3 regions of the Corynebacterium sp. A21 genome follow, and region 3 is predicted to be linked to each of the others. Evidence: riboswitches for the same ligand, from Rfam matches in the RefSeq annotation. Region 3 holds a riboswitch; each other region holds the start of a gene.
The links. Region 3 has a riboswitch for thiamine pyrophosphate ahead of thiM (hydroxyethylthiazole kinase). Riboswitches for the same ligand answer to the same signal wherever they lie in the genome.
Positions count from the first base shown of each region.

Region 1: it holds a riboswitch for thiamine pyrophosphate, as region 3 does, so the genes downstream of both, ACTU46_RS05355 (ECF transporter S component) here and thiM (hydroxyethylthiazole kinase) in region 3, are expected to answer to the same signal.
Region 2: it holds a riboswitch for thiamine pyrophosphate, as region 3 does, so the genes downstream of both, ACTU46_RS06505 (3-oxoacyl-ACP reductase) here and thiM (hydroxyethylthiazole kinase) in region 3, are expected to answer to the same signal.

Region 1 is NZ_JBQPQY010000002.1:266,587-269,854, reverse strand. Features, by position in the region: gene zupT (zinc transporter ZupT) at 1-110, shown strand, start outside; gene ACTU46_RS05365 (DUF808 domain-containing protein) at 127-1,050, opposite strand; gene ACTU46_RS05360 (DUF2218 domain-containing protein) at 1,168-1,518, shown strand; TPP riboswitch at 1,534-1,643, shown strand; gene ACTU46_RS05355 (ECF transporter S component) at 1,634-2,248, shown strand; gene ACTU46_RS05350 (ABC transporter ATP-binding protein) at 2,245-3,268, shown strand, end outside.
Region 2 is NZ_JBQPQY010000003.1:32,383-35,650, reverse strand. Features, by position in the region: gene ACTU46_RS06515 (hypothetical protein) at 145-342, opposite strand; partial or broken gene ACTU46_RS06510 (LLM class flavin-dependent oxidoreductase) at 322-700, opposite strand; gene ACTU46_RS06505 (3-oxoacyl-ACP reductase) at 708-1,487, opposite strand; TPP riboswitch at 1,558-1,656, opposite strand; gene ACTU46_RS06500 (dihydrofolate reductase family protein) at 1,694-2,254, opposite strand; gene ACTU46_RS06495 (VOC family protein) at 2,340-2,780, shown strand; gene ACTU46_RS06490 (hypothetical protein) at 2,791-3,006, opposite strand; gene ACTU46_RS06485 (DUF3995 domain-containing protein) at 3,017-3,268, opposite strand, start outside.
Region 3 is NZ_JBQPQY010000001.1:820,476-823,743, reverse strand. Features, by position in the region: gene ACTU46_RS03750 (bifunctional hydroxymethylpyrimidine kinase/phosphomethylpyrimidine kinase) at 1-841, opposite strand, end outside; gene thiM (hydroxyethylthiazole kinase) at 845-1,651, opposite strand; TPP riboswitch at 1,645-1,745, opposite strand; gene ACTU46_RS03740 (NAD(P)/FAD-dependent oxidoreductase) at 1,903-3,268, opposite strand, start outside.

The DNA.
Region 1 (3,268 bases), on a different contig from region 3:
TGGATGAGCTGCTGCCCACCGCGGTATCCACCGGGCGCCACCACCACGCCATTTACGGCCTGGTGCTGGGCATGGCGGTCATGGCGGTCAGCCTGGTGATGTTCCTCTAGCGGAATTCCCCGGAGGTTAGTGGGACCTGCCGCTCAGTTTGGAGATTGCGCCGAGCAATCCGACGATCACGGTGCCCCAGAGGAAACCGAAGATCAGCGAGACGAGGGTATTGCCCACCCAGCCGAGTGCGCCGCCCCCGAGGGCTACTTCCGCGCCGTGGGCGATCTCGTAGAACCAGATCGCCCCGAACTCCTCGAGCCCGACGATCATGATGTGGCCACCGACCCAGAGCATGGCGAAGGTACCGATGATGGCGATGACCGTCAGTACTTTCGGCATGGCGACAACCAGGCCCCGGCCAAATTTGGCACCGCCTCCCGTCGGGTCCTTCTCGATCATCCGGAGTCCGAGGTCATCCATTTTCACCAGGAGCCCCACCGCCCCGTAGACCAGGACGGTCACCCCGATGGCCACAATCAACAGCACACTCAGCTGCATCCAGAAGGTCTGGGTGGCCACCTCATTGAGTGAGATGACCATGATCTCGGCACTCAGGATGAGGTCGGTCATGATCGCACCCTTGACCAGTTTGTCCTCTGACTCCGGGCCTTCATCGGTGGCGGGGGTTTCAGTGGCATGCTGGCCGGTGAGTTTATGCCAGATCTTTTCCGCACCCTCGAAACACAGGTACGTGCCGCCGAGCATCAGCAATGGTGTCAGCGCCCAGGGTGCGAGCCAGTTCAGCAACAGGATAATCGGAAGAATGATGATCAGTTTGTTGCGGAAGGATCCCTTGGTGATCCGCCAGATCATCGGGAGTTCGCGGGCGGGGGAGGCATTGGAGACGTACTTCGGGGTGACAGCGGCGTCGTCGATGACCACGCCAGCGGCCTTGGCACTGGTCTTTCCGGCTGCGGCGGCCACGTCATCGACGGTGGCGGCGGCGGTTCTGGCGATAGCAGCAATGTCGTCGAGCAGGGCGGCAAGTCCACCAGGCATAACAGTCACCTTCCTAATGATGGGAATGTGACATAAGATACCCGCTTCTGTGCCCTCATGTGTTCCAAGGGGAGGGGGCAATGTACTACCGGCGGGCAAGGAGGTAACTTGAGGGCCATGACCTCAGCTTCCACCGCCCGTGTTGCCACTGATCGCCCCGCCCGATACGGCAAGCAGCTGGCTGCGCACTTCTCCCAGAAACTGAAGACGGATTGGGATGCCGCGGAGGGCCGCGGACACCTTTATTTCGAAGGTGAGATGGCCGGTGAGGTGAGTATGATCGTCGGGGACTCGGTGCTGCTGCTCCACCTGGTGACCGCACCGGAACACGTGGAAGCCCTGGAACTGGTGATCGCGCGCCATCTGGTTCACTTCGGTGCCCGCGATGAACTCAAGGTTTCCTGGCGTCGCGAGGGAGGGGTGGCAGGGACCGTTTTTTCCTCCGCTGACCTCGATGGCGTAGAGTAAGGCCCGGTTAGACAACTAGATAACCACGGGTGCTCGGTGAAACTCCGGGCTGAGATGCTGCATATCGGCGACCGTTGAACCTGATCCGGATAATGCCGGCGCTAGGGAGGAATCCATGACTGGTACACGTGTACCCCAAAACCCCACCACATCTACTTGGCGGGTCATTGACATCATCATCGCAGCGGTCCTTGGTGTGGCCTGCGGACTGCTCTTCTGGGTATGGAACTCAGTAGGCTATGCCTGGTTCACCGCCTTTGATGCCCTGACCCCGGGCTTGGGTGGCATGGCCGCCGGCATCTGGCTGATCGGCGGTGTCATCGGTGGACTGGTGATCCGCAAGCCCGGTGCGGCCCTCTTCGTTGAGTTGCTCGCCGCAGTGGTCTCTGCGGCGCTGGGTAATCAGTGGGGAATCGAGACCGCATACTCAGGGCTGGCCCAAGGCTTGGGCGCCGAGCTGGTTTTCGCAGCCTTCCGCTACCGCCGTTTCACTTTGCCGGTGGCGGTGCTCGCAGGGATCGGCGCCGGTATCGGTGCCTATGTGCTGGAACTTTTCCTCAGCGCTTATTACGCGATGTCCCTGACCTTCAACATCATCTATCTTTCCTGCCTCCTGGTTTCCGGGGCGGTGCTGGCGGGAGCCCTGGGCTTCTATCTGGTCAAGTCGCTGGCGGCGACCGGCGCTCTGGACCGTTTTGCGGTGGGCCGGGAACTGCGGCCGCAGGTATGACCAGAAATATTGTTCGAGGGGCAGGTGTCACCGCCCGCGATTTCGGGTGGCGTCATGCCAGCCGCACCAGGCCCGCCTTAGCCGGCATCAATCTCGATATCGGGCCAGGACAGCGGGTCCTGCTCAGCGGTAATTCCGGTTCCGGAAAATCCACCCTGCTGGCGGCGCTGGCCGGGGTTCTCGGTGATGCCGAGGATGGTGAGCGGCAGGGCACCCTGCTTATCGACGCCGTGGACAACCCCACCGTCGGGCTGGTGCTGCAGGACCCTGATTCCCAGGTGATCGCCAGTCGGGTGGGCGATGATGTCGCTTTCGGTTGCGAGAATCTCGGCGTCCCGCCTGCGGAGATCTGGCCGCGGGTGCGTCGCGCTCTGGAGATGGTGGGGCTGGATCTGCCCCTGGATCATCCCACCGCACACCTTTCGGGTGGTCAGAAGCAGCGTCTGGCGCTGGCCGGGGTGATCGCCATGGGGGCGAGTCTGATTCTCCTGGATGAGCCCACCGCGAACCTTGATCCGGTGGGGCAGCGGGAGGTGGTGGCGGCGGTGGACCGCATAGTCAACGAGACCGGGGCGACCCTGGTAATCGTGGAGCACCGCCATGAATTCTGGCTGCCGATCGTTGATACGGTGCTGCGTCTGTCGGATGGCCAGATTCAGGAGATCTCCCCGGCAGAACTGTCTGGCACACCTGTACTGGAACCGGCACACACCGACCTTTCCCGGGCCGCGTCCCTGATGTCCGCCCATGATCTGGTGACCCAGTGGGGCCCGCCCCGCACCTTGCGGCTGCCCGCCGGGGCCTCCACCGTGATCACCGGGCCCAATGGTGCCGGAAAGTCCACGCTGGCCATGACCCTGGCCGGGCTGCTCCCACCTCGCAGCGGCACCTTGGAGGTCTCCGAGGAGCTGCGCCAGGGGCTCCGGAATGCGCCGCACAAGTGGCGTTCGGCGGCGCTGGCGAAACGGATCGGCATGGTCTTCCAGGACCCGGAGCACCAGTTTGTCGCACGTACCGTCG
Region 2 (3,268 bases), on a different contig from region 3:
GATTCCACCAACCGACACAGGTTTCCCGACGGTTCGCGAGGAACCGTGAGGAATTCCTTCGGCATCCCATGTCGGGATGTTTGCCCTCCTTTCCCGATACTCCAGCCTCAACAGGCTAGACAACCGGCCAGCCGAACAATTTCCCTACTCAGGTCTGGGCAACCCCAGGTGCGACCTCAAGGTGGCGCCCTCATAACAGCGGCGGAAGCGACCGCGCTCCTGCAGCACCGGAACCACCTGGTCCACAAAGTCCTCAATGCCTTCAGGCAGGGTCGGCGCCATGAGGTTGAAGCCGTCGGCACCGCCGCCATCGACCCAGCGTTCGATTTCATCGGCGATCATGACCACGTTGATGCCCGCCCTGCTACTGGAGCTGTGGTCGAGGCTTGCCAGCAGCCGGGCAGCGTGGAAAAGGCTGCCAGAAGGTACTGGATACGGTGGTCACCAGGCCGATATTTTCGGTGGCCCGGGCCATGGCCATGAGCGTGGTGATCGGATCGAGGAACCAACCGGGACCGTTTCCCATGCCGCCGAACCCAGCCGATTGGCTGTCCGCGAGGAATACCGCACCCAGGAGGCCGCGTTTCGCGGTGCGCGCGAGTTCCTCCCAGTAGGTGATGTCTCCCAGTCGGCTGGCGCTGGACTGCGGAGCCCGACAGGCGCCAGAGTGGTGCCCGGCGGCGAAGGTGAAGCGATTCAGGTGGACATCAGTTCATGACCAGTCCGCCGTCGACGATGAGGTTTTGGCCGGTGATGGCCCGCGACCACGGGGACGCGAAGAAAAGCGCGGCGTCGGCAAGTTCCTCCGGGGTGGTCACTGAGCCGAGTGGGGTGCCGGTGGCGATGGCGTCGAACACCTCCGGCGGGGTGGTTGAGCTGGCGTCAGTGGTGCGCAGCAGACCACCGCTGAGCATGTTGACGGTGACCGCATGTTTGCCCAGATCGACGGCCAGCGTTCGGGTCAGTGAGAGCAGAGCCGCTTTGGCGGCGTTGTAGTCGTGGTAGGGAACCACCGGATGCTGCACGAGGTTGGTGCCGATGTTGAGCACCCGACCGAATCCGGCCTCCTTGAAACCGGGGAGTGCCGCCTGCACCACGTTGAGGGCACCTGCCACGGTGCCGGCGAATTGGTTGTCGAAGCGTTGGTAGGAGATGTCCTCGGCCTTGGGTCGGGCATCACCGTCGAAGGCGAAGTCCACCAGGGCGTTGTTGATCACGGTGGTGACCGGGGTGCCAAACGCTTCTGCGGCCTGCGTGATCAGAGTATCGACCTGGCTGCGGTCGCGGACGTCGGCTGGGAGCGCAATCGCCCGGCCGGGATGCGCCGCAGCGAACTCTTCAGCTGCCGCGCGGCTGGAGTGGTAGTTGACGGCGACGCGGGCGTCCTCATTGAGGAACGCCTCTGCAATGCAACGGCCGAGTCCCCGGGCGCCGCCAGTCACCAGGACCACCTGCTCGGAAATCGGGGTGGCGAGAGAAGTAGTCAACGCTGTGCCTTTCTGCTGCGAGGCGAAGGCACCGCCGGAAGGCTTCCCGCTGCCCCGGAGGGGCGCGGGTAAGCGGCATCGTAGACAGTCCCTTCGCCAGTACTAACTGGATCAGGTTCAACGGGTGTGTTCTCAGCCCTCCGAATGGAGGGCACCCCGTGTCACATAAGCGACCCTAGCAGTTCCACAGCGAAGGCAGGCGGGATTTAGCCCGGGAGCACCTCAAAGGTAACCTCAAGAAACCTACCCACCTGCCGGGTCCCTGCGGTGCGCAGCTGCGCACTCTCGATCCGTCGCGGCAGCGTCGGCGCACCGGCGGGGAGGAAGACCGGGGCCATGGTCAAGATAATGCGGTCCAGGGCGCCGATATCAAAGAACTGGCCGACCAGATCACCGCCGCCCATCACCCAGATATTTCCCTCACCAGCGGTGTCCCGGATACGGGGGAGTGCATCTCCGACCGAGCTGTTGATGACCTTGATATTGGTCCCCTCCGGAATCGGTAGATTGCGGCTGGAGAAGACCCAGTTCGGCCGGTCACCATAGGCATCGATCCAGGCCTGGGGATTATTGAGCAGATCCATCTCTCGGATCAGCCATTCGTAGGTGGTGGACCCCATGACCAGGGTGGATACCCCGGCCAGGAAATTTCCGATGTCGTCTTCGGCTTCATCACTGCCGGCGACTTCGAAAAGCCACTGCAGGGAGTTGTTTTCATCCGCGATGAAGCCGTTCATGGTCGTCGCTGCGTTATAGATGATCGCCATGGTTCGAGTGTAGATCAGCTGAACCCGGGCAGCTCCGGAGCGAGGATCTCGCTGGGAGCAGGCCGCCAGAGGTAGTCTCGCGGGTATGACCATCCAACGCATGGATAATACCGCCATCGTCGTCGAGGACCTGGATCACGCCATCGATTTCTTCACCGCACTCGGTATGGAGCTTGAGGGCCGACAAATAGTGGAAGGGGAGTTTGTCGATCTCACAGTGGGAATCTCGGGAGTGCGGAGCGAGATTGCGCTAATGAAGACCCCTGATGGCCATGGCCGGATCGAATTGACCAGGTACCTCCAGCCGGAAGCGTTGGCAACCTCGCCGGCGGAGCTTGCCCCCAACACCATTGGCCTGCACCGGGTCATGTTCGCGGTCGATGATCTTGAGGCCACTCTTGCTAAGCTGCGCCCGCATGGTGCCGAGCTACTCGGGGAGATCGCCAACTACGAGGACATCTATCAGCTCTGCTATCTGCGCGGGCCCGCCGGGATTATCGTGGCGCTGGCGGAGCGGATCGGCTGAGCAGCACCCGCTATCGGGAACGCCCTGCCCGCCAGCTCATTACCGCGGCAATGACCAATACCAGCGCCAGCAGTGCCGGCCAGACCTTCGGTTCGGGCTGGACCACATTGATCACGGCCTGAACCAGGGCGATGAAGGCGAAGAATCCCAGGAAGCCGGTCAGCGTATCCAGCTGCATCTTGCGGCGCCGATCTTCGGAATGGTTCTGGGGTTCAGTGGGGCTCATGGTCACCAGCTTAGGGGGTTGGCTCAGGGCTGCTCCGCTGCGTGGCCAGCAGACCGACCACGAGGGCAGTGCCCCAGAGGAGAAAGAGCGGGTCCCAGAGCCAGGCGTGACCTGCCATGGCGGCGAAGTCGAACTGTGCACCGCGGGGGATGACCTCGACCAGTATCAGGTTGGCCACCACGGTGTTCATGCCACCCCAGATGATCAGGACTGCGGCGCCGAGCCAGTAGCACCACCGCCAGGGCGGGGCGTCGATAAGCCG
Region 3 (3,268 bases):
GGGTGTGGAACGACTGCACCCCGGTGGTGTTCTGCGCCACCAGGGAGGTCACCACGGACATGCCATAACCACCAGCTGCGGTGATGGACTTCAGGTCCGCCTGCATCCCGGCACCACCGGAGGGGTCGGTCCCGGCGATCGAGAGCACGCGGGGGCAGGAAGGCGCGGTGGGCTGGTTCATCGGTGCCCGGTGCTGCTCCCAGGTCTGCTTGAGATCGGCGGCCGCGGCGGCCGGATCAGCAGCGGCGATGATCGCCGAGACCACGCAGAGGCCGTCGGTGGCGGTGCGCGCCAGCTCAGCGGCATTGTGTTGGCCAACTCCGCCGATGGCGACCGAAGCCATACCGTGCTCGGCGGCGATCGGGGCCAGCTCGGCGATGCCCGCGATACCGACAGCTGCCGGGGCATCAGGTTTGGTCTCGGTGGCTCGCACCGGGCCCAGGCCGACCACATCCGGGACCTTGACCCCGGTGGTCGTGCATTCGGTGATGCAGTCCGCCAGCTGTTGGCGGTTCTCGATGGTCAACCCCAGGAGCAGATGCTCCGGTAAGGCCCGGCGGGCATCGATATAGGCCATGTCGCCCTGCCCGATGTGCAGATGCAGACCCAGCTCAATCGCGATATCCACGCGGTCGTTGATGAACAAGGGCACCCCATGGGCGTCGGTGATGGTTTTCAGCTCCCGGGCGCGGGCCAGAAACTCCTCATGGGAGGCGTCCTTGTCGCGCAGCTGCACCACGCTCACCCCGCCGGCGAGGGCGCGCTCGACAATGCCGGTGACCTTCTCAGGCCCGCCGCCGAGTAGGGGATCAGTGACCAGATAGATGGAGTAGTCGATCATGTCCTAGTTCTCCTCGATGCTGCTCAGGTCGCGGATCTGCCCGGAGTTGAGCTCGTGGAGAGCATCAAGGAGCGCGACGGCAAAGGATCCAGGGGCGGTGGCCCGGGTGGCTGCGAGCTGCCCGGCGACACCCAGGTGGGCATGGGCGGCGAGGACGGCGTCGTGAAGCGGGATCCCGGTATCCCGGACCGCGCCGAGATAAGCGGCGGTCAACGCCCCCAGGGAACAGCCGGTACCGATGACCAGCTGCAACATTGGATCACCGGAGGAGAGGCGGGTGACGCGATCCGCGGAGACGATCAGATCGACCGGGCCGGAGACCGCGACCACACCACCGGTGCGCGTCGCCAGCAGCCGGGCGGCTGTCAGCGCGGACTCCACCGAATCGGTGGCATCCACCCCACGCCCGCCAGCACCGAGGCCGGCCAGGGCGGCGACTTCGGAGGCGTTGCCACGGATGGCGGTGGGCCGCTTATCGACGACCCCCCGGGCGAACTCGGTGCGCTGCTTCAGCCCGCCGACGGCGACGGGGTCCAGCACCCAGGGAGTGCCGGCCGCATTCGCGCCGCGGATCGCCTCGGCCATGCCCCGGTACTGCTCTGCGCTGGGGGTGCCGGCGTTGATGAGTACCCCGGAGGCCACCTGGGCGAAGTCATATGACTCCGCCGGGGTGTCGCACATGGCGGGTGAAGCGCCGGCAGCGAGGAGGGTATTGGCGGTGAACTGCATGACCACCGAATTAGTCAGGCATTGGACCAGGGGAGTGTGCTGGCGCAAAGTGTCGATGATCAGATGATATGGATATGCCACGTTAAGGACATCCCTTCGCTAGTACGAGCTAGAGCAGGTTCAGCGGGTCTTATCTCAGCCCACCGTCGATCGGCAGGCACCCCGTGTCTGTGGCTGAAAATCTATCAGAGCAGGACCCCCACCGGATGATGGGGGCCACGCTAAGGGCGTGTCCGGGGAAAGCCGGGCCCCAGAAAAGACAGAAACGCCGCACCCTCCCGGTTCCGGATGATCTCGGAAGGTGGGGAGAGCGCGGCGTCTGCGGCTACCTCTTATTTATTGAGGTTGATGCGGCTGAGCACGTCGATCGGTGCGTCAGCCGGCACGCCGTCGAGCTCGGCGACGGTCTGAATGGCGTTGCGGGCCAGCAGCTGCTGGCGGGTGGTGGCCAGATTGTAGCGCTTCGGGGACAGGGCGTTGAGACCCCAGTTGAGGGCGGAGACCACACGGTTACGGAAGCCGACCAGGAACATCACGTGGACGCCGAGCCAGAGCAGCCAGCCGACGAAGCCCGTGACCTCGACGTTGCCCATCTTCACCACGGCGGAGAAGCGGGAGACGGTGGCCATGGACCCCTTGTCGAAGTAGTCGAAGTCTTCGCGCTCCTCAATGCTGCGGCCCTCCACCTCCTCGGTGATGAGCTCGGCGACGTACTCGCCACCCTGGATGGCGGTCTGGGCGACACCCGGCAGGCCCTTCAAGGAGATCATGTCACCGATGACGAAGACATTGCGGTGCTCGCCGACGGAGAGATCATTGTTGACCATGACGCGACCGGCGCGGTCGGTCTCGACACCAGCCTGCTCAGCAACCATCTTGCCCAGCGGGGAGGCCTGGACACCGGCGGACCAGATCTTGCAGAAGGCCTCGATGGAGTGCTCGGAGCCGTCGATGGTGGACTTGTAGGTCACGACGTTCTCATCGACATTGGTGACCAAGGCGTTGAGCTTGACGGTCACCCCGATCTTCTCCAGCTGGCGCTGGGCGTTGCGGCCCAGTCGCTTGCCGAAGGGCGGCAGCACCTGCGGGGCACCATCGAGCAGGATGATCTTGGCGGAGGAGGGGTTGAAGTTGGTGTACTCACCGGCGAGGGTCCGGTGTGCCATCTCTGCCAGCTGGCCAGCCAGCTCCACACCGGTCGGGCCGGCACCGACGACAACGAAGGTGAGCAGGCGCTCACGCTCTGCCGGATCATCGGTGATCTCGGCGCGTTCGAAGGCCTCGACGATGCGGGCCCGCAGACCGAGAGCATCATCAATACTCTTCATACCCGGTGCGTACTGGGCGAAGTGATCATTGCCGAAGTAGGACTGGCTGGCACCGGCGGCGATGATCAGCGAATCGTACTCGTAGCTGCGGTTGATCTCATCCAGCTGGGTGGAGACCATCTTGGACTCGATGTCGATGTTGACCACCTCGCCCTTGACCACGCTCAGGTTGTCCTGACCGGACAGCACCTGACGGGTGGACGGTGCCACCTCGCCGGAGGACAGGATGCCCGTTGCCACCTGGTAGAGCAGCGGCTGGAAGAGGTGGTGGTTGGTGCGGTCGATCAGGGTGACGTCGACATCGGCGTTCTTGAGATCCTTGGCGGCGAAAAGGCCACCGAATCCGGAACCGATGATGACTACATGGTGA